DNA from 2 places in the Enterobacter sp. UPMP701 genome. Region 1 is predicted to be linked to the other one. Evidence: predicted binding sites of a transcription regulator. Region 1 holds the regulator's gene; the other holds the start of a gene.

Region 1 (12,357 bases):
AGGCGCTGACCAACAAGGCGTATGCCAAATCCATTGCCGATGAGATCGATATCAACAAGGCTAAGCCGTCCAGCGAGATCCGCCCCGGCAAGCTGGCGCCGTACGAAAGCAACCAGACGACGCACTTCTCGGTGGTGGATAAAGACGGTAACGCGGTGGCGGTGACCTATACGCTCAACACCACCTTCGGCACCGGGATTGTGGCGGGCAACAGCGGCATTCTGCTGAATAACGAGATGGATGATTTCTCTGCCAAACCGGGCGTGCCGAACGTCTACGGGCTGGTCGGCGGCGATGCAAATGCAGTCGGGCCGAAGAAACGTCCGCTGTCGTCCATGTCGCCCACCATCGTGGTGAAAGACGGGAAAACCTGGCTGGTGACCGGCAGCCCTGGCGGGAGCCGTATTATCACGACCGTGCTGCAGATGGTGGTGAACAGCATCGATTTTGGCATGAATGTCGCCGAAGCGACCAATGCGCCGCGTTTCCATCACCAGTGGCTGCCGGACGAGCTGCGCGTGGAGAAGGGCTTTAGCCCGGACACTATCAAACTGCTTGAGCAGCGCGGACAGAAAGTGGCGGTGAAGGAGGCGATGGGCAGCACCCAGAGCATTATGGTCGGGCCGGACGGCGCGCTGTTTGGCGCGTCGGATCCGCGTTCGGTGGATGATTTGTCGGCGGGGTATTAACGATTCCCCTCACCCTAACCCTCTCCCCATAGGGGAGAGGGGATTGCACGGTGTGGTCTTTTCTCCCTCGCCCCTATGGGGAGAGGGCCGGGGTGAGGGGTGTGTGTCACTTCATTCGCGCCATGTAATACGCATCCACATACTCGCCGTTGCGCAGTGCATAGCGTTTACCGGTGCCTTCGATTTCGAACCCGTGTTTTTTGTACACCGCAATCGCCGGTTCGTTATCGACAAACACCGTCAGCTCAATGCGGTCAACGCGCAGCCAGTTATCGCACATATCAATCATGGTGCGCATTAGCGCGCTGGCGACGCCCCGGTTTTGCCACTGCGCGCCGACACAAATCCCAAAATCAGCCACATGGCTGCGGCGCGGGCGTTGTGCGACAGCAATGCACAGGTGCCCGGCGACGGTATCGTCGATGCAGGCGACCAGCTGCTTGATGCCGGGCTGGTCGGTTAGCCGTTCCTGCCACATTTGCTCTGAGGGATGAGGAACCTGTAGCGTGTTGTGGTACACCTCCGGCTGGGCGTGGATCTGACGAATGGCGTCGTAATCTCTCGGTTCAGCGTGGCGTATCACTATCTCACTCATTCCTTGTTCCTCAGTCGGTTAAAAGTCCCTTCCAACATCAATGACTTTAAAATTTGAGTCAACCGCTATTTTTTGCAAAAAGTGTTGGACAAGTGCGAATGAGAATGATTATTATTGCTTTGCATTCAGGAAGACCTCCTACGGGAACCTGAAAGCACGACATTGCTCACATTGCTTCCAGTATTACTTTAGCCAGCTTCTCGCTGGCTTTTTTTTTGTTATGGTTAGACTCAGTAACCTTCCAAAAGGACTGAGCCATGACACTACATTGCGCATTTATTGGATTTGGCAAAAGCACCACGCGTTACCACCTTCCGTATGTTCTCTACCGTAAAGAGACCTGGCACGTCGCTCACATCTACCGCCGCCGCGCGAAGCCGGAAGAGCAATCTCCGCAGTATTCCCATATTCATTTCACCAGCGATCTCGACGAGGTGCTGGGGGATCCGCAGGTCAAACTTGTCGTCGTCTGTACCCACGCTGACAGCCATTTTGACTATGCGAAACGCGCGCTCGAAGCGGGCAAAAACGTGCTGGTTGAAAAGCCGTTCACCCCTACCATCGCCGAAGCGAAAGAACTGTTCGCGCTGGCAAAGAGCAAGGGGCTGACCGTCACGCCGTATCAGAACCGTCGCTTTGACAGCTGCTTCCTGACGGCGAAAAAGGCGATTGAGAGCGGCAAGCTGGGCGAGATCGTGGAAATTGAAAGCCACTTCGATTACTACCGCCCGGTGGCGGAGACCCAACCCGGCCTGCCGCAGGACGGCTCGTTCTATGGTCTGGGCGTACACACCATGGACCAAATCATCTCCCTGTTTGGCCGACCGGACCACGTGGCGTATGACATCCGCAGCCTGCGCAATAAAGCCAACCCGGACGACACCTTTGAAACGCAGCTGTTCTACGGTGACCTGAAAGCCATCGTCAAAACCAGCCATCTGGTGAAAATCGACTATCCGAAATTTATCGTTCACGGCACCCGAGGCTCGTTCATTAAGTACGGCATTGACCAGCAGGAGACCAGTCTGAAGGCCAACATCATGCCGGGCGAACAGGGCTTTGCGGCGGATGATTCCGTGGGCGTGCTGGAGTACATGAACGATGAGGGCGTGACGGTCAAAGAAGAGCTGAAACCGGAAATTGGCGACTATGGACGCGTCTACGATGCGCTGTATGAAACCCTCACCAACGGCGCGCCGAATTACGTCAAGGAATCTGACGTTCTGACCAACCTGGAAATCCTTGAACGGGCCTTCGAGCAGGCGTCTCCTGCCACGGTAACCCTCGCGAAATAAGCAAAAACGGCTCCTCTGCGCTTGTTCATAATTTTTGAACAGAGGAGTCAATTTTCACCCTCTATGATCCCAGGCGGTTTGCGTCCACACTTACTCCATCGAAACGAACTGAGGGTGAAAACAATGATCTACTTACGCAAAGCAAACGAACGTGGTCACGCGAATCATGGCTGGCTGGACTCATGGCATTCATTCTCGTTTGCCGACTACTACGACCCGAACTTCATGGGCTTTTCTGCACTGCGCGTGATTAACGACGACGTGATTGATGCAGGCCAGGGCTTCGGTACCCACCCGCACAAAGACATGGAAATCCTGACCTATGTTCTGGAAGGGGCGGTTGAGCACCAGGACAGCATGGGCAACAAAGAGCAGGTTCCGGCGGGCGAGTTCCAGATTATGAGCGCGGGTACCGGGGTGCGTCACTCCGAGTACAACCCGAGCAAAACGGAAAAACTGCACCTGTATCAAATCTGGATCATTCCAGAAGAGACCGGCATCACGCCACGCTACGAACAGCGCCGCTTCGACGCGAAACAGGGCAAACAGCTGGTGCTGTCACCGGATGCGCGTGAAGGTTCCCTGAAAGTGCATCAGGATATGGAGTTGTACCGCTGGGCGCTGGCGAAAGATGAACAGTCTGTACACCAGATTGCCGCCAACCGCCGCGTCTGGATCCAGGTGGTGAAAGGTGAAGTGTCCATCAACGGCACCAAAGCGACAACCGCCGATGGCCTGGCAATCTGGGATGAGCAGGCGCTCTCCGTGCATGCGGACAGCGAAAGCGAAATTCTGCTGTTTGACCTGCCTCCGGTCTAAATAATTTCTCAACCTTCCCTTTAAACGGGGAAGGTTGAGCTTTGTCCGTGATAAACTGAGCAAATCTCTCACTTCAAGATTTCTCAGGACGATGAAAAAGAAACGCCCCGTACTTCAGGATGTCGCCGATCGCGTCGGTGTGACCAAAATGACGGTCAGCCGCTTTTTACGTAACCCGGAACAGGTTTCCGTGGCGTTGCGTGGCAAGATTGCCGCAGCTCTTGATGAACTGGGTTATATCCCTAACCGCGCGCCCGATATTCTCTCTAATGCGACCAGCCGTGCGGTGGGTGTCCTGCTTCCTTCCCTGACCAACCAGGTTTTTGCCGAAGTTCTGCGCGGTATTGAAAGCGTCACCGATGCTTTTGGTTATCAGACCATGCTCGCCCACTATGGGTACAAGCCGGAACTGGAAGAGGAACGTCTTGAATCGATGCTTTCCTGGAACATCGACGGCCTGATTTTAACCGAACGTACCCACACCGCCCGTACGCTCAAAATGATTGAGGTGGCCGGTATCCCGGTGGTGGAACTGATGGACAGCCAGTCGCCGTGCCTCGACATCGCCGTGGGGTTTGATAACTTCGAAGCGGCGCGGCAGATGACGGCAGCCATCATTGCACGCGGTCATCGTCATATTGCCTATCTGGGTGCGCGTCTTGATGAACGTACTATCATCAAACAGAAGGGATACGAGCAGGCGATGCTCGACGCGAACTTAACCCCGTACAGCGTGATGGTGGAGCAGTCCTCATCTTACACCTCGGGTATTGAGCTGATGCGTCAGGCACGACGCGAGTATCCGCAACTGGACGGTATTTTCTGTACCAACGATGACCTTGCGGTCGGTGCAGCGTTCGAATGCCAGCGTCTGGGGTTGAAGATCCCTGAGGATATGGCGATTGCCGGCTTCCACGGCCACGATATTGGCCAGGTGATGGAGCCGCGTCTGGCGAGCGTTCTGACACCGCGTGAACGCATGGGCCGCATTGGCGCAGAACGCCTGCTGGCGCGTATTCGTGGCGAAACGGTTACCCCTAAAATGTTAGATTTAGGTTTCACCTTGTCACCGGGTGGATCTATTTGAGCTGACAAGTTTGAAGTAGGTCACACTTATTCACTTCGCGCACGTTTGGATATTGCTTCTCTTTTGCCCCGGCAGGACAATGTTACCGATAACTGTTACCCGTAACAATTGACTGAGGGACACCCTTTGAGCACGACTAATCACGATCACCACGTTTACGTCCTGATGGGCGTGTCCGGTAGCGGTAAATCTGCCGTGGCGAGCGAAGTGGCGCATCAACTTCAGGCTGCGTTTCTTGATGGTGACTTCCTCCATCCCCGCAGCAACATCATGAAAATGGCCTCCGGCGAACCGCTGAACGACGACGACCGCAAACCGTGGTTGCAGGCGCTGAACGATGCCGCCTTTGCGATGCAGCGTACCAACAAAGTTTCCCTGATTGTTTGCTCCGCGCTGAAAAAAACCTACCGCGACCTGCTGCGCGACGGCAACCCAAATCTCTCCTTCATCTACCTGAAGGGCGATTTCGAAGTGATTGAAAGCCGTCTGAAGGCGCGTAAAGGTCACTTCTTCAAAACCCAGATGCTGGTCACGCAGTTCGACGCGCTGCAGGAGCCGGGTGAAGATGAGAAAGACGTCTTAGTGGTTGATATCGATCAGTCACTGGAGGGTGTTGTTGCCAGCACCATCGAGGTCATTAATAAAAGGCAGTAAGTTTTGAGTACATTAACGCTAGTGTTGACAGCAGTGGGTTCGGTATTGCTGCTGCTGTTTTTAGTGATGAAGGCGCGTATGCACGCCTTCGTTGCTTTGATGGTGGTTTCTATTGGTGCAGGTCTCTTTTCCGGCATGCCGCTCGACAAGATCGCCGCGACAATGGAAAAAGGGATGGGAGGCACGCTGGGCTTCCTGGCGATTGTGGTCGCGCTTGGCGCGATGTTTGGCAAGATTTTGCATGAGACGGGCGCGGTCGACCAGATTGCCGTCAAAATGCTCAAATCCTTCGGGCACAGCCGCGCGCACTACGCGATCGGTCTGGCTGGTCTGATTTGCGCGCTGCCGCTGTTCTTCGAAGTGGCGGTTGTGTTGCTGATCAGCGTCGCGTTCTCTATGGCGCGCCATACTGGCACTAACCTCGTGAAGCTGGTGATTCCGCTGTTTGCGGGCGTGGCGGCGGCGGCAGCGTTTCTGCTGCCCGGGCCCGCGCCGATGCTGCTGGCTTCCCAGATGCATGCCGACTTTGGCTGGATGATCCTGATTGGCCTGTGCGCCGCGATACCGGGAATGATTATCGCCGGTCCGCTGTGGGGCAACTTCATCAGCCGTTACGTTGAACTGCACATTCCTGACGACATCACTGAGCCGCACCTTGGCGAAGGCAAAATGCCGTCCTTCGGGTTCAGCCTTTCTTTGATCCTGCTGCCGCTGGTGCTGGTTGGCCTGAAAACCATCGCCGCGCGCTTTGTGCCGGTCGGTTCTACCGCGTACGAATGGTTTGAATTTATCGGCCATCCGTTCACCGCGATCCTCGTGGCGTGTCTGGTGGCGATTTATGGCCTGGCGATGCGTCAGGGCATGCCAAAAGACCGCGTGATGGAGATCTGCGGCGCGGCGCTGCAGCCAGCGGGTATTATCCTGCTGGTGATCGGCGCAGGCGGCGTGTTCAAGCAGGTGCTGGTGGATTCCGGCGTGGGCCCGGCTCTGGGCGAAGCGCTGACCGGGATGGGTCTGCCGATTGCGGTCACCTGCTTCGTGCTGGCTGCGGCGGTGCGTATCATCCAGGGTTCCGCAACCGTGGCGTGCTTAACCGCCGTGGGTCTGGTGATGCCGGTAATTGAACAGCTGAACTACTCTGGTGCACAGATGGCCGCGCTGTCTATCTGTATCGCGGGCGGCTCAATTGTGGTCTCGCACGTTAACGACGCTGGCTTCTGGCTGTTCGGGAAGTTTACCGGTGCGACCGAAGCGCAAACCCTGAAAACCTGGACGCTGATGGAAACCATCCTGGGCACGACGGGTGCGATTGTCGGGATGATTGCCTTTACGCTGCTAAGCTGATTGCGGTGATTTAACAAGACAAAAAAATAAGGCCCGGTAGCGTTAGCGCTTACCGGGCCTTTTTGTTATGCAGAACATCAGCCGGGCAAGGTGAAATCACCACCCGGCTTTTTCACATCAGTCGCCCTGCGTCGCGCTTTCAATCGTCAAACGCACATCCGACGTGATCAGCTCAGCCAGCATCTGGTAAACCTTCAGCGTCTCTTCCGGCTCGGCATCGCCCGTATCGCTGATGAAGCCTTCGTCACGCAGCGTCAGCACCAGCGAGCTGAATACCGCCTTGTCGAAGAATTCAGGGGCGTTAATGCCGTGCAGAACGGACAGGCGCTGTGCCAGCGTCCGGCTCTCTTTCTCCAGCGTGCCGCGGTTGATCGACGGGTTCGCGCTCAGCAGCCAGAACGTAATGGCGTAGCGCTGCAGCGTTTCGCGCGCACCGGCCGCCAGCAGTTGCAGGGTGCGGGAGCGTGACGGATTGATGTGCAGCTCGTCGTTCGCAACGGTGATCAGCCCCTGACGGCGCAGCTCTTCCGTCAGTTTATCCAGCTCGACTGCCAGCTCATCCTTACTCCAGCGCAGGAACAGCTCCGCTTTCAGCATCGGGTAGAGCGTCTCAACGTGGCGCAACAGCTCCAGACGTGAGATGCGGCGATGCTGGGTGATAATGGCCGCCATAAGCGACGGCAGCATCAGCATGTGGGCGATGTTGTTGCGATAGTACGTCATCAGCACGGCCTGCTCGCGCGGCAGGATGATGATGTCGCCGATCGTGTCCTTCTCGACTTCAAACTTGTTCATCTGCAACGCGTGTTCGATAAGCTCGCTGGCAGTAGCAGAAGGCGCTGTAGAATCAACCGAGTACGGCACATTGCGCATCATGTCCAGGTAGCAGTCCAGCTGCTCCGTGAGCTGTTCACGGGTCAGGGAGCGCTGACGGGAAGCCAGCAGCGCCGTACAGCACAGGTTCATGGCGTTAGCCGCACCGGCGTTGTTAATACGCACCATCAGTTCGGACGCGATGCCGTTCACCGTTGGCGTCAGCCAGGCCGGACGAACCGCTTCGATAGGGTCGATGGATTCGCGCCACTCCGGAACGTGATGGTTCAGATACGTCATCAGCGGCATTGGCTCGCCAAAGTTGACGTAGCCCTGGCCCAGGTTACGTAGCTTGCTCAGGCCGCGCAGCATCTGCGGCAGGCTCTCTTTCTCTTTGGTCGCGCCGCGCAACTCTTTCGCGTAGGTGCCCACTTCCATCACGTGCTCATAGCCTATATAGATCGGCACAAGCGTGATCGGGCGCGTACCGCCGCGCAGCATCGCCTGGATGGTCATCGACAGCGTGCCGGTCTTCGGATCGAGCAGACGACCGGTACGGGAACGACCGCCCTCCACGAAGTACTCTACGGAATAGCCGCGGCTGAACAGTTCACCCAGATACTCGCGGAACACCGTGGAGTAGAGTTTGTTGCCCTTAAAGGTACGGCGAATAAAGAACGCACCCAGACGGCGGAAAATCGGACCTGCTGGCCAGAAGTTCAGGTTAATACCGGCAGCGATATGCGGCGGTACCAGCCCCTGGTGATAAAGCACGTAGGAGAGAAGCAGGTAGTCCATGTGGCTGCGGTGGCAGGGCACATAGACAATCTCATGGCCATCGTGCGCCAGCTGACGTACACGCTCAGCGTTATGCACGTTGATACCCTGATACAGGCGGTTCCAGGTAAAGCCGAGAATACGATCGGAAAGACGAATCATCTCGTAAGAGAAGTTCGCTGCGATCTCTTCCATCAGCGCAATGGCGTTCTGCTGGGCTTTCTCATGCGAAATTTTCTTGCTGCGCGCTTCGTCTTCAACGGCGCGGGCAATCGCTTTAGAGGCCAGCAGCTTGTTGAAGAGGTCCTGACGCGCCGGGAGGCGCGGCCCTACGGCCGCCAGACGCTGACGGGCGAAGTGCATACGCGCCACGCGCGCCAGTTTTTGCGCGATGATCTTATCGGTGCCGTGCTCGTCCGCCATTCGGCGCAGCGAAACGGAAGGGGAGAAACGCACAAAGCTGTCGCGTCCCAGCCAGGAGACAGCGAAGAACTTCTGGATGCCGTTAAGCATGCGCAGCGGCGGGTTCTCTTCGCCTTTTTCGCGGCCCGGACGGCGGCCAAACATTACCGATACCGGCACCATCTGCACATCCAGGTCAGGATTGCTGCGGTGCAGGTCGAGATAGTCGTGGAACAGCTTGATGGACTCTTCTTTCGGCGTGTAATAGGTAAACACGCGCGGCCCGCCGTGAATGAACACGTAGCGCGGCAGCAAAGTACCGTCAACTTCCAGCGGTTCAAGCGGGTCGGGTAAATCATGCGCCAGACACTGGGCGCGAAGCGTCAGCAGGTCTGCCTTCGAGTTATAAGGCAAAACATACATAATAGGGCGCGACGTATCGAGCCCCAGTTCCAGCGCGGGTTCTGCTGGGATAGACTTGCTTTTTACCAGTATGCTTAATGGTAAATTAAGTAATTTGTAGTAAATTCGTGGCCAGCCGGACATAAACGATGTAAAGCCTCTGGTTAATAATGCAATTGCGGCGCAAGGATAACAGAAAGCGCGCAAAATTTCTGTTGTTACCCGTCATACTTCAGGCGGCAGCGAAACGCGCTACGCCTTCTGTTACTGACGCTCTTTTTCAAAAAAGGTTCTTTTAATGGCCAATAATACCACTGGGTTAACGCGTATCATCAAAGCTGCCGGCTATTCATGGAAAGGTTTCCGTGCCGCCTGGGTTAATGAAGCTGCTTTTCGCCAGGAAGGGGTCGCCGCTATCGTCGCGGTTATCATCGCCTGTTTCCTTGATGTAGATGCCATTACCCGCGTGCTTCTCATCGGTTCCGTACTTCTGGTGATGATAGTGGAAATTCTCAATAGCGCTATTGAGGCCGTGGTCGACCGGATCGGCTCTGATTTTCACGAGCTCTCTGGCCGCGCGAAAGATATGGGCTCCGCCGCTGTCCTGCTGGCGATTATCACCGCAGCCATTACCTGGGTCACGCTGCTTTGGTCACATTTCCGATGAGCCTCGAGGAATAATTAAGTCCCTGGTTTTTTGTGCAGTTTTTGGTTCCAAAATCGCCTTTGACTGTATATACTCACAGCATAACTGTATATACACCCAGGGGGCGGAATGAAAGCATTAACGACCAGGCAGCAAGAGGTGTTTGATCTCATTCGGGATCATATCGGCCAGACGGGTATGCCACCCACGCGTGCGGAAATCGCTCAGCGTCTGGGCTTCCGTTCTCCGAATGCTGCCGAGGAACACCTGAAAGCGCTGGCGCGTAAGGGTGTGATTGAGATTGTGTCAGGCGCGTCGCGTGGTATCCGCCTGCTGGTGGAAGAAGAGACGGGCATTCCGCTGATAGGCCGTGTTGCTGCAGGTGAACCGCTGCTGGCACAACAGCATATAGAAGGTCACTACCAGGTCGATCCTGGCATGTTCAAACCGAGTGCTGATTTCCTGCTGCGTGTCAGCGGGATGTCCATGAAAGACATCGGTATCCTGGACGGCGATCTGCTGGCCGTTCACAAAACGCAGGATGTACGTAACGGCCAGGTGGTGGTCGCGCGTATTGATGATGAAGTCACCGTTAAGCGTTTGAAAAAACAGGGTAACACTGTTCAGTTGCTGCCCGAAAACAGCGAATTCACTCCGATTGTGGTCGATCTCCGCGAACAGAGCTTCTCTATTGAAGGTCTGGCTGTTGGCGTGATTCGTAACGGTGAATGGCTGTAATCTCTTTCTGACAGGCTACAGTTCAGCTGTAGCCTGCTTCATTTACCCTTCCCGGTATTTCTCATGTCACTGCTGACGGCATCTGATAAGGCATTGTGGCGTCTTGCCCTGCCGATGATTTTTTCCAATATCACCGTGCCCTTGCTGGGGCTGGTCGACACGGCCGTTATTGGTCATCTCGATTCCCCTGTTTATCTTGGCGGCGTGGCGATTGGTGCAACCGCAACCAGCTTCCTGTTTATGCTGCTGCTCTTTTTGCGGATGAGTACCACCGGGCTCACGGCACAGGCGTATGGTGCAAAAGACCCGTTACGCCTGGCTCGCGCGCTGGTGCAGCCGTTGATTCTGGCGCTTGGCGCGGGGGCGCTGATTGTTTTACTGCGCACGCCTCTGATAGACCTTGCGCTCCATATTGTTGGCGGCAGCGAGGCTGTGCTGGAGCAGGCGCGACGCTTCCTCGAAATCCGTTGGCTCAGTGCGCCTGCCTCGCTGGCTAATCTCGTTCTGCTTGGGTGGCTACTGGGGGTGCAGTACGCCCGTGCGCCCGTGATTTTGCTGGTCGTGGGAAACCTTCTCAACATTGCGCTCGATCTCTGGCTGGTGATAGGCCTGTGTATGGACGTGCGCGGGGCGGCACTGGCGACGGCGATTGCCGAATACGGAACCTTATTCATTGGGCTGTGGATGGTCTGGCGCGTGCTGGCTCTGCGCGGGATATCCCTTGTCATGATGAAAACCGCATGGCGCGGCAATATCCGTAAACTGCTGGCGCTCAACCGTGACATCATGCTGCGCTCGCTTCTGCTACAGCTCTGTTTTGGCGCGTTGACGGTTTTTGGCGCCCGTCTTGGGCCAGAGATTGTCGCGGTGAATGCGGTCCTGATGACATTGCTGACGTTTACCGCCTACGCGCTGGACGGCTTCGCCTATGCCGTTGAGGCCCATTCAGGGCAGGCGTACGGTGCGCGTGAAAGCGGCCAGCTTCGTGAGGTATGGCGCGCGGCGTGCCGTCAGTCGGGCCTGGTCGCGCTGGCGTTCGCACTGATTTACGCCTGCTTTGGTCGCGACATTATTGCATTACTCACTTCGCTCCCGTCTTTACGCGAACTTGCGGGCCACTACATCGTCTGGCAGGTGATTTTGCCGGTGGTAGGCGTCTGGTGTTATCTGCTGGACGGCATGTTTATCGGTGCAACGCGCGGCGCGGAAATGCGCAACAGTATGGCGATCGCGGCGGCGGGGTTTGGTCTGACGCTGCTGACGCTTCCCTGGCTGGGTAATCACGGTTTGTGGCTGGCGCTTGCGGTATTCCTCTCCCTGCGCGGCCTGTCGCTTGCCTTTATCTGGCATCGTCACTGGCAAAATAATACCTGGCTTCCATCCCGTTACGATATATCGTGACGGTTAAAGATTCCGAATATGAAATCAACTGCCGAATCCTTAACTACAATAATTATTACGTCCAGCAGAAAAGAACGTAACGGACGTTACGACCCGACGCTTAACTAAGAGGACACGATGATGAATAAAGACGAAATCGGCGGCAACTGGAAGCAGTTCAAAGGTAAAGCGAAAGAACAGTGGGGTAAGCTGACTGATGACGATATGACCGTCATTGAAGGTAAACGCGATCAGCTTGTCGGTAAAATTCAGGAACGTTACGGCTACGCGAAAGATCAGGCGGAAAACGAAGTCAAAGACTGGGAAACCCGCAACGACTACCGCTGGTAACGCTGAATCACCCACACAGGCGGCTTAAAGCCGCCTTTTCTTTTGCCCTTAACGCGGCTTTTTCTTCACCAGAATTGAGTGGTCGTGCTGACACGCATCCTGATGCCGACAGGCTTCCACCTCAACGCATGCTGAACACAACCCGTGTGCTTCAATCACGTTATGACGCAGGGCAAAACCCATTTTTGCCGCCAGCGTATGCATAATATCCTCTACGCCTTCCGCTCCCTCTTCTTTAACCACGCCGCAACGATCGCAGATAAACATGGCCGATGTATGCGTTGGCTGATCGAAAAGGTGGCACAGCACATAGCTGTTTGTGGATTCGACTTTATGCACAAACCCTTGTTCCAGCAGGAAATCCA
Region 2 (12,357 bases), on a different contig from region 1:
TGGCGAGAAGCCATCGGCGACAGGGCACTCATAGCCTGATAACGTCTCTTTAAAAAAAGAAACCTCCGCACTGCGGAGGTTTCGCCTTTCCGGGGTCGCTTAAAGCGATATCAGAACGCGGAAGTGTCCTGGAACAGACCCACTTTCAGGTCGTTAGCGGTATAGATCAGACGACCATCTACCAGCACTTCACCATCCGCCAGGCCCATAATCAGACGGCGGTTAACAATGCGCTTGAAGTGAATACGGTAAGTCACTTTCTTCGCGGTAGGCAGAACCTGACCCGTGAATTTCACTTCGCCGACGCCCAGCGCGCGGCCTTTACCTTCACCGCCCAGCCAGCCGAGGTAGAAGCCCACCAGCTGCCACATCGCATCGAGGCCCAGGCAGCCAGGCATTACCGGATCGCCAATAAAGTGGCAACCGAAGAACCACAGGTCCGGGTTGATATCGAGTTCTGCTTCTACGTAACCCTTATCAAAGTTGCCGCCGGTTTCGGTCATTTTCACGACACGGTCCATCATCAGCATATTGGGGGCCGGTAACTGCGGGCCTTTCGCGCCAAACAGTTCTCCGCGACCAGAGGCAAGAAGATCTTCTTTTGTATAGGATTCGCGTTTATCTACCATGTTCTCAGTAAGCCTTATTTTAGTGAAGGACGCAGGATAGCTAACACGTGTACGCTGAACAAGTCCGATCAGTTCGAACTGAACCAGCCCAGCCAGCGTAACGGCCATGGATAACGATGGCGAGCATCCTGCTGTGTCGCCTGGGCAATACGCTCCTGAATAGTCTGCATCAGGGTCGTCTGACCTTCGCCGTCCCAGACCAGGTTTGTCAGTAAGGGTAGCGCATCCTCGATCCCTTCGATGGCCCAGATGGCGAATTGTTCCTGTTCAACTGCATCCAGAATATCCTGGCTCAGGCTTAAATGGCGTACGTTGGGAGCCGGAATGATCACACCCTGTTTGCCGTTTAAACCGCGCTGCTGACAGATAGAGAAGAAACCTTCAATTTTCTCGTTGAGACCGCCAACGGGCTGAGCGCGACCAAATTGATCGACTGAGCCGGTAATGGCGATGTTCTGGTTGATCGGTACGTCCGCCAGGGCGCTGATTAAGGCGCACAGCTCAGCCATAGAGGCGCTATCGCCATCGACTTCGCTGTAGGACTGCTCAAATGTCAGCGAGGCGGAGAAGGGGATTTGCTGCTCAAGCTGCAGCTCAGACATCAAAAACGCCTGCATGATCATCATGCCTTTGGCGTGAATGTTGCCCCCCAGCTCGGCTTTGCGTTCAATATCGGTAAACTCGCCGTCGCCAATATGCACGACGCAGCTGATACGGGACGGTTCACCGAACGCGCGCGGATGGCCAGGAAACTCGATCACCGAGAGGGCGTTAATCTGCCCGATGCGTTCGCCTTCGGTCTCGACCAGAATTTGTTCCAGCAGAATTTCATCCTGCATGCGGTCAGCAAGATAGCCTTCGCGCCACTCTCGCTGTGCCAGCATCTGCGTAAGCTGTTCACCAGAGAACGTACCGTGGCCGCTGATAACGCCCACCTCACGCAGCTGCTTGCCGATCCAGAGCGGGCAGAGCGGCAAGGTTTCCTGGTCACCGGTATAGCGAACCGCTTCACGAAGTAAACCCGGCCACGCGTCGGCGGCTGGCGTCGGCAAGGCAAAACGCTCAGCGACGGTCATCACCCACTGGCACCACTGCGCCATGTCGTCCGCATCGGCAATCTGGATGTTGTCTTCGTATTCGCTGTAGACCGCCTGCTCAGCCAGTTCCGGCTCCATTTCCTGGAAGTCCGCCAGCGATTCCCGGTCACCTGTCAGAACGACAGTCAGCGACATCGGCATTGACGGAACGGAGACAGGGAGAGGACGAGACTCATCGTAACCGACCCAGTCAAAGCGCTGCTGGTTCACGATCGTTTTCAGGCGCATCCACAACAGCGGCTGCGCGAGCAGAGTACGCAGAGAGATGATGAGTACGCCGCCATTTGCGCGATGTACCAGACCCGGTTGCAGGGTAAGTTCACCGTTAAACTGGCGCAGACAGCCAAAGAGTTGTTCAGCCTCTACCCAGTTAGCGGTAATCACCTCGCCTGTGGCAGCAAAACGACCGTCGGACTGTTCCGCTGGTTCAAAGGTGACATGATGTCCGGCGATACGATACTGGCCGCCAAAGACCGCGTTCGCCTCCGGCCGCAGCTGGCGCATGGCATCCCCAAGCAGCGACAGGTATTCCGCTTCTTCCGGGGCTTTCAGCAGCATGAAAGGCGAGGTCGCCCATGGGCTTAACGTCTGCTCCAGCGCATAATGCAAACGTGGTTGCGTATCGCTAAGGATGAATTCGTGTTCTTTTGCGAGATCTGGCTGTGCAAACAGTTCCTGATAGCTCTCGGCATCCGGAACAAGGTCACGCCATGCTAGTTTCGTAATCGTCAAAGTTGATGTTTTTTAGTCAGATGTAAAAGCGTGGAGTATACCGTAAGCGGGGTGCTCTACCCAAGCAGGATTGGGAATTTCAACAGGCAGACAGGTGGCATTCGCTCACAGGATATGATTTCTTTTCAGCAGATTGCTAAAAAACTGATATTCTGAACAGAGTTACGTGGTAACACTGAGATCGCAATGAAATATCAACAACTGGAAAATCTCGAAAGCGGCTGGAAATGGAAGTACCTGGTCAAAAAGCACCGTGAAGGGGAGCTGATCACCTGCTATATCGAAGCCAGCGCTGCGCAAGAAGCCGTGGATATTTTGCTGACCCTCGAAAATGAACCGGTACAGGTAAACGGCTGGATTGAGAAACACATTAATCCTGCGTTGCTAAACCGGATGAAGCAAACTATCCGCGCGCGACGTAAACGGCATTTTAATGCCGAGCATCAGCATACCCGGAAAAAATCCATCGACCTGGAGTTCGTGGTCTGGCAGCGTCTGGCCGGTCTGGCGCAACGACGCGGCAAAACCCTGTCGGAAACCATCGTGCAGCTGATTGAAGATGCCGAACATAAAGAGAAGTACGCCAACCAGATGTCATCGCTGAAAAACGACCTTCAGGCGTTGCTGGGCAAAAAGTAAATTTTTGTTTTCTTCAGACAATAAAAAACCCCGCATGGCGGGGTTTTTTTATAAGACGATAACTTATGCCGCTGGCTGAGTTACAACGTCTTTAACGCCTTTAACTTCGATCTCTACGCGACGATCTGGAGCCAGGCAGTCGATCAGTGCAGCGCGAGCTTTCACGTTGTCACAGGTGTTGCCAGTAACTGGGTTAGATTCGCCCATACCACGTGGGGAGATCTTGTTAGCTGGGATACCTTTAGAGATCAGGTAATCAACAACAGACTGAGCACGTTTCTCAGACAGTTTCTGGTTGTAAGCGTCAGAACCGATACGGTCGGTGAAGCCCAGAACCACTACAGAACCGTCTTTAGGATCCAGGTTGCTCAGCTGGGTGTACAGCTGATCCAGTGCCTGCTGACCTTCTGGTTTCAGGGTAGCTTTGTTGAAGTTGAACAGAACGTCAGACTTCAGAGTGAAGTGCTTGGTCTGTACTTCTGGAGCTGGAGCCGGCGCTGGAGCAACAACTGGTGCTGCATCTTCCTGCTGGCCGAAACGGTAGGAAACACCTACGCTCAGCATGCCGTTGTCTGGACGAACGCCAACGGTAGCACCATCACCGATGTTGTTAACCCACTGGTATTCCAGACGGGTAGCGATGTCACGGGTCATAGCCCACTCAACGCCACCAGCGAATACTGGGGAAACGCCGGTGTCATGGTCGTCGCCAGCGATGCTGTTGCTGGAGTCTGCACGCCATACCATGCCGCCCAGACGGGTGTACACGTCCAGATCGTCAGTTACTGGGTAACCCAGTTTAGCGGTCAGCTGTACGCCTTGAGCTTTAAAAGCGCCGTTTACGTTGTCGCCTTTGTATGGCATACGACCTAACCAGTCGTAACCCATTTCAAAACCAACATACGGGTTAACCTGATAGCCACCGAACGCACCTGCACCAAGCTGGCTCTCGTGAGTAGGGCCATCATTGTTCAGGCTGCTGTTGTACCAGCCGGTGTCGTGGAACTGAGACCAGCCCAGTTTACCACCTGCATACCAGGTATTATCTTTCGGAGCGGCCTGCGCTACGGTAGCGAAGCCAGCCAGTGCCACTGCAATCGCGATAGCTGTCTTTTTCATTTTTTGCGCCTCGTTATCATCCAAAATTCGCCATGAAAGTCTCAAGAGAGAATCACGGTTAAATCCTTCACCGGGGGGCGTGGTCAAATATAAATCTACCGATATCTTCGGCTTAGGCCGAGCACCCCTAGCGATGTAAAGTCTACAACGTAGCTGAAAACTTACAAGTGTGAAGTCTGTCAGGCATATGAAAAAAAAAGTTCCGTATACCTATTATTTAACATTTTTAGAACGAATTTTGTGCAATAAAATTAAGGAGAACCGCACCAGACAAGCCTTGCCGCAATTTTGAGGCCGGGAACTAAAACCGCATCTTGCGGTCAAAAAAAATTCCAGGAAAAATCTTAATTTCACTCAGTGATACAAATTTGAGTGAATTTTTAGCCCAGAAAGTTGTCCTCTGCGATAAGAATCTGCACGAACCGGGCGCATGATAAACCCGATCGCATTCCCTTCTTCAGCCGCTTCGGTCAGACGAAAATGTTCCTCTTCCGTCAATTCTTCCGGTAACCACCCGATCACCACGCTGTAATTTCCCGTACGTAACGCCCGGATCATCGACTCAACGGTGTCACAGGGGGAAAGTTGGTTGATCTGCATAACCTTTGTCAGCGGCAGGCCCGCAGACTGAACCCATTGACGGCTCAGTTTCTGCTGTGGCGTCAGCCAGAGCTGCCAGCGCGATTGCTGACCAAGCTGCTGTAACAACGGCAGCAGAAGGAGTTGGGTCAACAGGGGCTGGTCTTCACGATAAACCACTTCACTAATAAGCCCCGTCGAAACACCCCCAACGGCGTTTTGCGCGACATTGCCCGCGGTTGAGGTGAGAGAAGTTAAGCGATTTGCATAGCCTGAAGTGTACATATTCATTCCAGCCCTGTAGTTACTGTATGAATATACAGTAACCCCTGTATGCATAAAGATCAACCTCATTTTCGGAAAGCGACTCGCAAAATTCATTCAATCTTGATGCCCTTCGAAAAATCATCTTGCTCAACTGCGCTAAGTTGCCTATTTTCCTGCTAACGGATCCGCTAGTAAGAAATTTCGTTGTTACTTTATGATTTTGAAGGGAAATATCATGAAAAAGATATCTTATGAACGGATTTATAAATCCCAGGAATACCTCTCGCCGCTGGGTGAAATCCACCATCGCGCGCTATTCGGCGGCTATACCCTGGCAGTGGATGATGCAGTTTTTGCCATGGTGTCAGATGGAGAGCTCTACCTCCGTGCCTGTGAAGAAAGCGCGAAATACTGTGTCAAAAATGCAGCCTCTTTTTTGACCCTGATGAAGCGGGGGCGTCCGGTGCTTCTCAACTACTATCGCGTGGATGACGGGCTGTGGCAGGACAGGGAGCGTCTGCTAAAACTCTCCTCATTCGCGCTCAATGCGGCAAGGAAAGAGCGTTATCAGCGGCATCAGCGAAACCGTCTTAAAGATCTGCCAAACCTGACTTTTCAGCTGGAAGTATTGCTCTTCGAAGCGGGTATTACTAATGAAGAGACGCTGCGGGCGCTAGGCGCCAGGGAGAGCTGGCTGAAGATGCGGGCAAAAAATAATGCACTCAGTATTAAAGTGCTCTTCGCACTGGAAGGCGCCATTGAGGGACTGCATGAGGCCGCACTCCCGGCAGGTATTCGCCGGGAGTTGACGGAGTGGTTTAATGCGCTGCCTGAGCCACAGGAGAATCACTCCTCCAGGTAGCGATTTGCTGTTGCAGTCGGCAAATTTCTGGCAGCAGAGCGATAAGCAGGCCAATCTGCTGTAGAACCAGCGGCGCTTTGCTGTCGTTTCCGGGCTCAAGATGCGCAATACGTTGAGTCAGCTCATCCAGTGACTGCCTCACGCGAGGTTCATCGGCGGGCCGGTGGTGCAGTGCATCATCGACATAACAGACCGCGTCATCCAGCAGGTTGAGGATGCCCGGGTTGGTTAGTTTCTCACGATGGGCACCCAGCGTGGAGATATAGCTGGTGAAAGTATGGTTCAGGCAGAGCAGTCGGAAAGCCGTCTCACGAATCTCTGCCGTGGCGCGAGGCTCCGTTGACATGTTAGAGACCACCGAAGCCAGCTCCGCATCGCTGTTGTGCGCATCCCGGCGGGCTATCCGGTAAGCCAGACGGTTATCGCGGCCCTGATGATACTGCTCAAGGATGGCATCCAGGTATCGGCAGTTGGCGTTCATGGCCCTGTCTAACACCCGCGGCAGATTGCGGAAACGCCAGTCTGGCCAGATAAAGCTGACCGCAGCCCAGGCGATAGCACAGCCTATCAGCGTATCAAGCACGCGTGGCAGGGCGACTTCAAACCCTTCACCCAGCAGGTTAAAGCAGAGCAGAACCAGCAGCGTGATGAACATCGTGGCATGGGCGTACTGCACGTTGCGAAACGCGAAGAACAACACGCCGGTGATCACGATCAGGATCAGCTGTCCTTCAACGGAGGGCACGAAATAGAGCACCGGCAGGCCGATCGCGACGCCGACCAGCGTACCGATAATACGCAGCGCAAGGCGGTGTCGGGTGGCGTTGTAGTTCGGCTGACAGACAAACAGGCTGGTCAGCAGTATCCAGTAGCCGTGATGCAAACCGGTTATCTGGATAAAAGCGTACCCAACGCACAACACCAGGGACATCCGCACCGCATGGCGAAACAGCGCCGACTCCGGCGTAAAGTTGCGGCTCAACCGGAGCCACATATCGCTCACGCTGTGCACACTGTCATCAGCAAGCTGGTTCTCCACTTCATTCCCCGGTAGCGCCATCGCCTGCTCGGACTCAATCGTCGCCAGCTGAGCGTCTATCGCCCGCAGGTTATTGAGCAGAAAACCCAGCGCCTTAATGTGTTCCGGCGACGTTCCGCTGGCCTGAACGCGGTCAAGCGCTGCATCAAGATGGCTGAATACGCGTTCAAAGCGCGGATCGTGCTGATAGGGCGTGCGCAGCAGAATGGATCGCGCCAGCTGCTGGCACGCCTGGGACTGCATGGACAGCAGGCGCTGGAAGCGGAACATCACGTCGCTGTAGCGAAATTTCTCACGCAGGGCGGTGTACTGAACGTGCGAGGAGCTGGCGCGCTCATGAATGTCCTGGGCGGCAAAATAGTAGTGCAGGGTTCTTCGCGTGCCGCGCTGGCCGCGATCGCCGCGCAAACGGGTAAGCAGCGAGGCTTTCGTCTGGTTAAGGGTCGCGACAAGCTGGCCGTTTGCCAGCGCCAGATCGTAAAGCGGCGCCTGGCTTTCTTCCTCGATATCCGGGTCGAACAGCCGGGACTTCAGTTCCAGATAATGGGCTAGCTGCTCATAGCTGCGGGCAAGGTTATCCTGCAGAGGACGAACCGGGAAGATCAGATGCCCGGTTAACGTCAGCAGGTTATACCAGATGGCGCCCAACAGCAGCAGCACAGGCTGCTGATACCACTGGTCGTATAGTGATACGCCCAGCATGGTATAGATGGCGATCAGCAGGGCCCCAAAGGCGATAGTGGCATAGCGCTGACCCAGGCCGCCCAGCAAAATAAACCCACTGGTGGAGAGCGTCAGGCCCAGCGCAAACAGCCAGGGCCAGGGGAAGAGCAGCTCAACGGACGCGGAGGCGATAAAAAAACAGACGAGCGTAATGACCAGGTTACGTAAACGTCCGGCCAGGCGGTCGTCCAGATCCGCAAGGGCACCGGCAACCACGCCCAGCGTGAGCGGAATTGTCAGCTTGACATCATTCAGCCACCACGGCAGGGCAACCGTGCCGCAAAGCGCGATAAAAATCCTGACGTTGTAGAGCCAGGAGCTGTTCCAGGTATAACGGCGAAGCAGTGGGCTTAGCATAAACGCGGCCAGTCCTTATTTACTGAAAACGACGACGCGCATTCGCTTCACGCGCCGCCTGGGCCACTTCGACCGGAACAACCCTGCGCCCGACGGGCCAGAGGGCAATAGCGGCGATCTTAAAGTTCGCGATCCCCACCGGAATACCAATAATCGTGATGCACTGCGCAATCCCGGCAAAAATATGCATGATACACAGCCACCAGCCGAAGAAAATCAGCCACAAAATGTTCAGCAGGGTTCCACCCGTGTTCATCAGGGCGTTCTTGCTCTCCGGGTTCAGTTCATCAACGTGAATAGCTTCGTTACCGTACGGGATGAACGAGAGTTTCGTGATCTCCCAGCAGGAGCGGGTCAGGGGGAGTGTGAAAATCAGGACGATGCTCACCAGCGTGGCAAAAAGCCAGGAGAGGGTGGTGGCAAAACCGCCCAGCACAAAATTCAACACATTCAGAACGGTACGCATAAACCCTCACTTCCTTTCGATAAAATTAACGCCCAATGATTGTAACGTTTTTTTAGGCTGGAGCACCTTAAAACTGGCAGTTAAACTGTCAGGTAAATTATCTCTTCGTGGATTTGGCGGGACATGGAACTGAAAGCAACTTCTTTAGGCAAACGCCTGGCGCAACACCCTTATGACAGAGTTGTTCTGCTCAATGCCGGGGTGAAAGTCTCCGGAGAACGCCACGAATACCTTATTCCGTTTAATCAGCTTCTGGCTATCCACTGCAAGCGCGGGCTGGTGTGGGGCGAGCTGGAGTTCGTTCTGCCAGACGACAAAGTCGTGCGTCTTCACGGCACCGAATGGGCGGAAACCCAGCGTTTTCATCACCACCTTAACGCGCTCTGGCAGCAGTGGAGCCAGGATATGAGCGTGATTGCCGCTCAGGTACTGCAGCAGGTGCTGGACGATATCGCGCAAAGCAACGCGCAACAAACGTGGCTGACGCGCCAGCAGACCGCCGGGTTGCAGCAAAAGATCAGGCAGGCGCTTTCGGCGCTGCCGTTATCCGTTACGCGTCTCGATGAGTTCGATAATTGTCGCGATGCCTGGCGTCAGTGCCAGGCCTGGCTGAACGATGTGGATAAAAGCCGCCTTGCCCATAATCAGGCCTGGACGGACGCCATGCTCACCCAATACGCCGACTTTTTCAGTACGGTGGAATCGTCACCGCTTAACCCTGCTCAGGCGCGCGCGGTGGTTAACGGCGAGCAGTCGCTGCTGGTGCTTGCCGGGGCCGGGAGCGGTAAAACGTCGGTGCTGGTGGCCCGCGCGGGCTGGCTGCTGACGACCGGTGAGGCGGTAGCCGATCAGATTCTGCTTCTGGCCTTTGGCCGTAAGGCTGCCCAGGAGATGGATGAACGCATCCAGGAACGTCTGCACACCCGGGACATCACGGCCAGAACCTTCCATGCCCTTGCGCTGCATATTATTCAGCAGGGCAGTAAAAAAGTGCCTGCCATCAGTAAGCTGGAAAACGACACGCAGGCGCGTCAGGCGCTGTTTATCAAGACGTGGCGCCAGCAGTGCAGTGAGAAAAAAGCGCAGGCGAAAGGGTGGCGTCAGTGGCTGGAGGAAGAGCTCAACTGGGACGTGCCGGAGGGCAGCTTCTGGCAGGATGAGAAGCTGGCGCGTCGGCTGGGCTCGCGCCTTGACCGCTGGGTCAGCCTGATGCGGATGCACGGTGGATCACAGGCAGAAATGATTGAAAGCGCGCCGGAGGACGTCCGCGATCTGTTTTCGAAACGGGTCAAGCTGATGGCTCCGCTGCTGAAAGCCTGGAAAACCGCGCTGAAAGAGGAAAATGCCGTTGATTTCTCCGGTCTTATCCATCAGGCCATCATCATTCTTGAGAAAGGGCGTTTTGTCAGCCCGTGGAAGCATATTCTGGTGGATGAGTTCCAGGATATCTCACCCCAGCGGGCGGCACTGCTCTCGGCGCTGCGGGCGCAGAACAAACATACCTCGCTGTTTGCCGTGGGGGATGACTGGCAGGCCATCTACCGCTTCAGCGGCGCGCAGCTCTCTCTGACGACCGCATTCCACCACTATTTTGGCGAAGGCGATCGCAGCGATCTGGACACCACCTACCGCTTCAATTCACGAATTGGTGAGATCGCCAACCGCTTTATCCAGCAGAATCCGCACCAGCTGGCAAAGCCGCTTAACAGCCTGCGGGCAGGGGATAAAAAAGCGGTCACCCTGCTGGCGGATGACCAGCTTGAACCGCTGCTGGACAAGCTCAGCGGGTATGCGAAGCCCGATGAACGTATTCTGGTGCTGGCGCGCTACCATCACCTCAAACCTGCGGCGCTGGATAAAGCCGCCACCCGCTGGCCGAAACTGCAGCTGGAATTTATGACGATTCACGCCAGTAAAGGGCAGCAGGCCGATTATGTGATTGTGGTGGGGCTGAAAGAGGGCAGCGATGGTTTCCCGGCCCCGGCCAGAGAGTCGGTGATGGAGCAGGCTCTGCTGCCGGTGCCGGAAGACTTCCCGGATGCCGAAGAGCGCCGTTTGCTGTATGTGGCCATCACCCGCGCGCGGCATCGCGTGTGGCTGCTGTTCAATAAAGAGGAGCCATCCGTGTTTGTCGATATTCTGAAGAGTATTGATGTGCCGGTAGCACGTAAACCATAACGATGTCAGGCAAGATTTTCCAGGCCGGGTAAGGCGTAACCGCCACCCGGCAAAAAAGCTACTTCAATCTTTCGGAGAGATAACGCTGATAGTCCGGAATAAGGATCTCAACCGGTGCGTTAAACTGCGGTGATTCAATGATGAAATCCGCCGTCGACAGGTTTGTCGCCACCGGAATATTCCACACCGTCGCCAGACGCAGCAGCGCTTTGACATCCGGATCGTGCGGAACCGCATTCAGCGGATCCCAGAAGAAGATCAGCACATCAATCTTTCCTTCGGAAATCTGCGCGCCGACCTGCTGATCGCCGCCCATCGGGCCGCTCAGCATCGCATTTACCTCCAGACCCGTTTCGCGCTGGATCAGGTTACCGGTGGTGCCGGTCGCCGAGAGGGCGTGCTTTTCCAGCAACGACTGATGGCGGCGAACCCAGTTAAGCAGCATTTGTTTACAGTGATCGTGCGCCACCAGCGCAATGTGTTTACGTTCAGGCAGCGTGCGTGTTGTCAGTTCCATAATCATATCCATCAGGTTAACTGACTACACGATGACGGGAACCGTCAGACGCTGCAAGAGTAAGGCGTAAAAAATGTGGCTTATGATGAAGGTTGTTGTTTTGCCCACTGTAAAAACCGGGCCCGCGTGTCGGGATCGGCCTGCTGGAACCAGAATTTAAGGCGCTGTTCCGTCAGGCTCTGGGACTGGGGAGGAATAACGTCCAGTTCAGAGACGCCGGATAACAGCGTACTGTCGTCCGCCATCCTGGTGGCAAACTGCGGCAGGGAAGCGCGTTTACCCGCTTTGTTGTAGGTTTGGGCTGCAGCCTCGTAGTCCGGGCTTTTCGGGGAGGAGGTCAAGGCCAGAATATCAAGCTTGACCGGAATCGGCATCGCGTCCCCGTCCAGTAGCTCTATGCGCGGCGATGCGTCAAAGGCCGAAGCGTCTTTTTCCGTTTCAAGACGAGGCAGGGTAATGTTCACCTGGCTGACTTGTCGGGTATTAAAGCTGACAATCAGCGGCGGGGAGAGGTACATCCGTTGCTCATGGTTAGCCATCCCGATCGATTTTTCTACCCGGAACACCAGCTGATGCGGCCCGTTATCTAATTCGATGCTGTCTGCCCCGCGCAATAATGAGCTGGAGACCTTTTTTCCGTCCAGTACCAGAAGATCAATGTCGCCAGAGAGCCGAAGCGTGGTGGCAAAAACGCAAACCGGCATCACTAACGCAATCAGAGCAGTGGCAATACCGGTTTTCATAGAAGGCTCCCGTCAGAAATCCTGTCGCCGCATTAATGTATCTAAATTTTTCGATAATCACGTTTACTAACATATAGACATATTTCGCCGTTTTGCCCTCATGCATCTGTATGGGATGGATGGTTGAGATGTGCGCTTTGGCGTACACTTTTAAAAAAGCCAGGAGAAAAACCATGAAAGAGAACGATATTGCCGAGATTCTGACATCCACGCGTACCATTGCGCTGGTGGGCGCGAGCGATAAACCCGACCGTCCAAGCTATCGGGTGATGAAATACCTTCTCGATCAGGGCTATCACGTTATCCCGGTGTCGCCAAAAGTGGCAGGGAAAACGCTGCTGGGTCAGCAGGGTTATGCCACGCTCGCTGACGTGCCGGAAAAAATTGATATGGTTGATGTCTTCCGTAAT

The links. The regulator LexA, encoded in region 1, represses DNA repair genes until DNA is damaged. The targets are predictions, from matches to a motif close to TNCTGTATGTACATACAGNA.
Region 2: sulA (SOS-induced cell division inhibitor SulA) is a predicted target of LexA. The motif match lies at 5,101-5,120, and genes of this name have one in related genera.

What each region holds. Positions count from the first base shown of each region.
Region 1 is NZ_JBSKJN010000011.1:69,138-81,494, reverse strand. Features, by position in the region: gene ggt (gamma-glutamyltransferase) at 1-689, shown strand, start outside; gene yhhY (N-acetyltransferase) at 796-1,284, opposite strand; gene ACWKXT_RS19640 (oxidoreductase) at 1,542-2,579, shown strand; gene ACWKXT_RS19635 (pirin family protein) at 2,703-3,398, shown strand; gene gntR (gluconate operon transcriptional repressor GntR) at 3,490-4,485, shown strand; gene gntK (gluconokinase) at 4,612-5,139, shown strand; gene gntU (gluconate transporter) at 5,143-6,483, shown strand; gene plsB (glycerol-3-phosphate 1-O-acyltransferase PlsB) at 6,601-9,021, opposite strand; gene ACWKXT_RS19610 (diacylglycerol kinase) at 9,176-9,544, shown strand; gene lexA (transcriptional repressor LexA) at 9,653-10,261, shown strand; gene dinF (MATE family efflux transporter DinF) at 10,325-11,662, shown strand; gene ACWKXT_RS19595 (CsbD family protein) at 11,783-11,992, shown strand; gene zur (zinc uptake transcriptional repressor Zur) at 12,041-12,357, opposite strand, start outside.
Region 2 is NZ_JBSKJN010000001.1:179,040-191,396, forward strand. Features, by position in the region: gene rmf (ribosome modulation factor) at 1-39, shown strand, start outside; gene fabA (bifunctional 3-hydroxydecanoyl-ACP dehydratase/trans-2-decenoyl-ACP isomerase) at 111-629, opposite strand; gene ACWKXT_RS00780 (AAA family ATPase) at 698-2,458, opposite strand; gene matP (macrodomain Ter protein MatP) at 2,645-3,097, shown strand; gene ompA (porin OmpA) at 3,161-4,216, opposite strand; gene sulA (SOS-induced cell division inhibitor SulA) at 4,571-5,080, opposite strand; gene ACWKXT_RS00800 (TfoX/Sxy family DNA transformation protein) at 5,298-5,924, shown strand; gene yccS (YccS family putative transporter) at 5,881-8,043, opposite strand; gene ACWKXT_RS00810 (YccF domain-containing protein) at 8,063-8,509, opposite strand; gene helD (DNA helicase IV) at 8,633-10,687, shown strand; gene mgsA (methylglyoxal synthase) at 10,746-11,204, opposite strand; gene csgI (curli synthesis inhibitor) at 11,285-11,947, opposite strand; gene ACWKXT_RS00830 (CoA-binding protein) at 12,121-12,357, shown strand, end outside.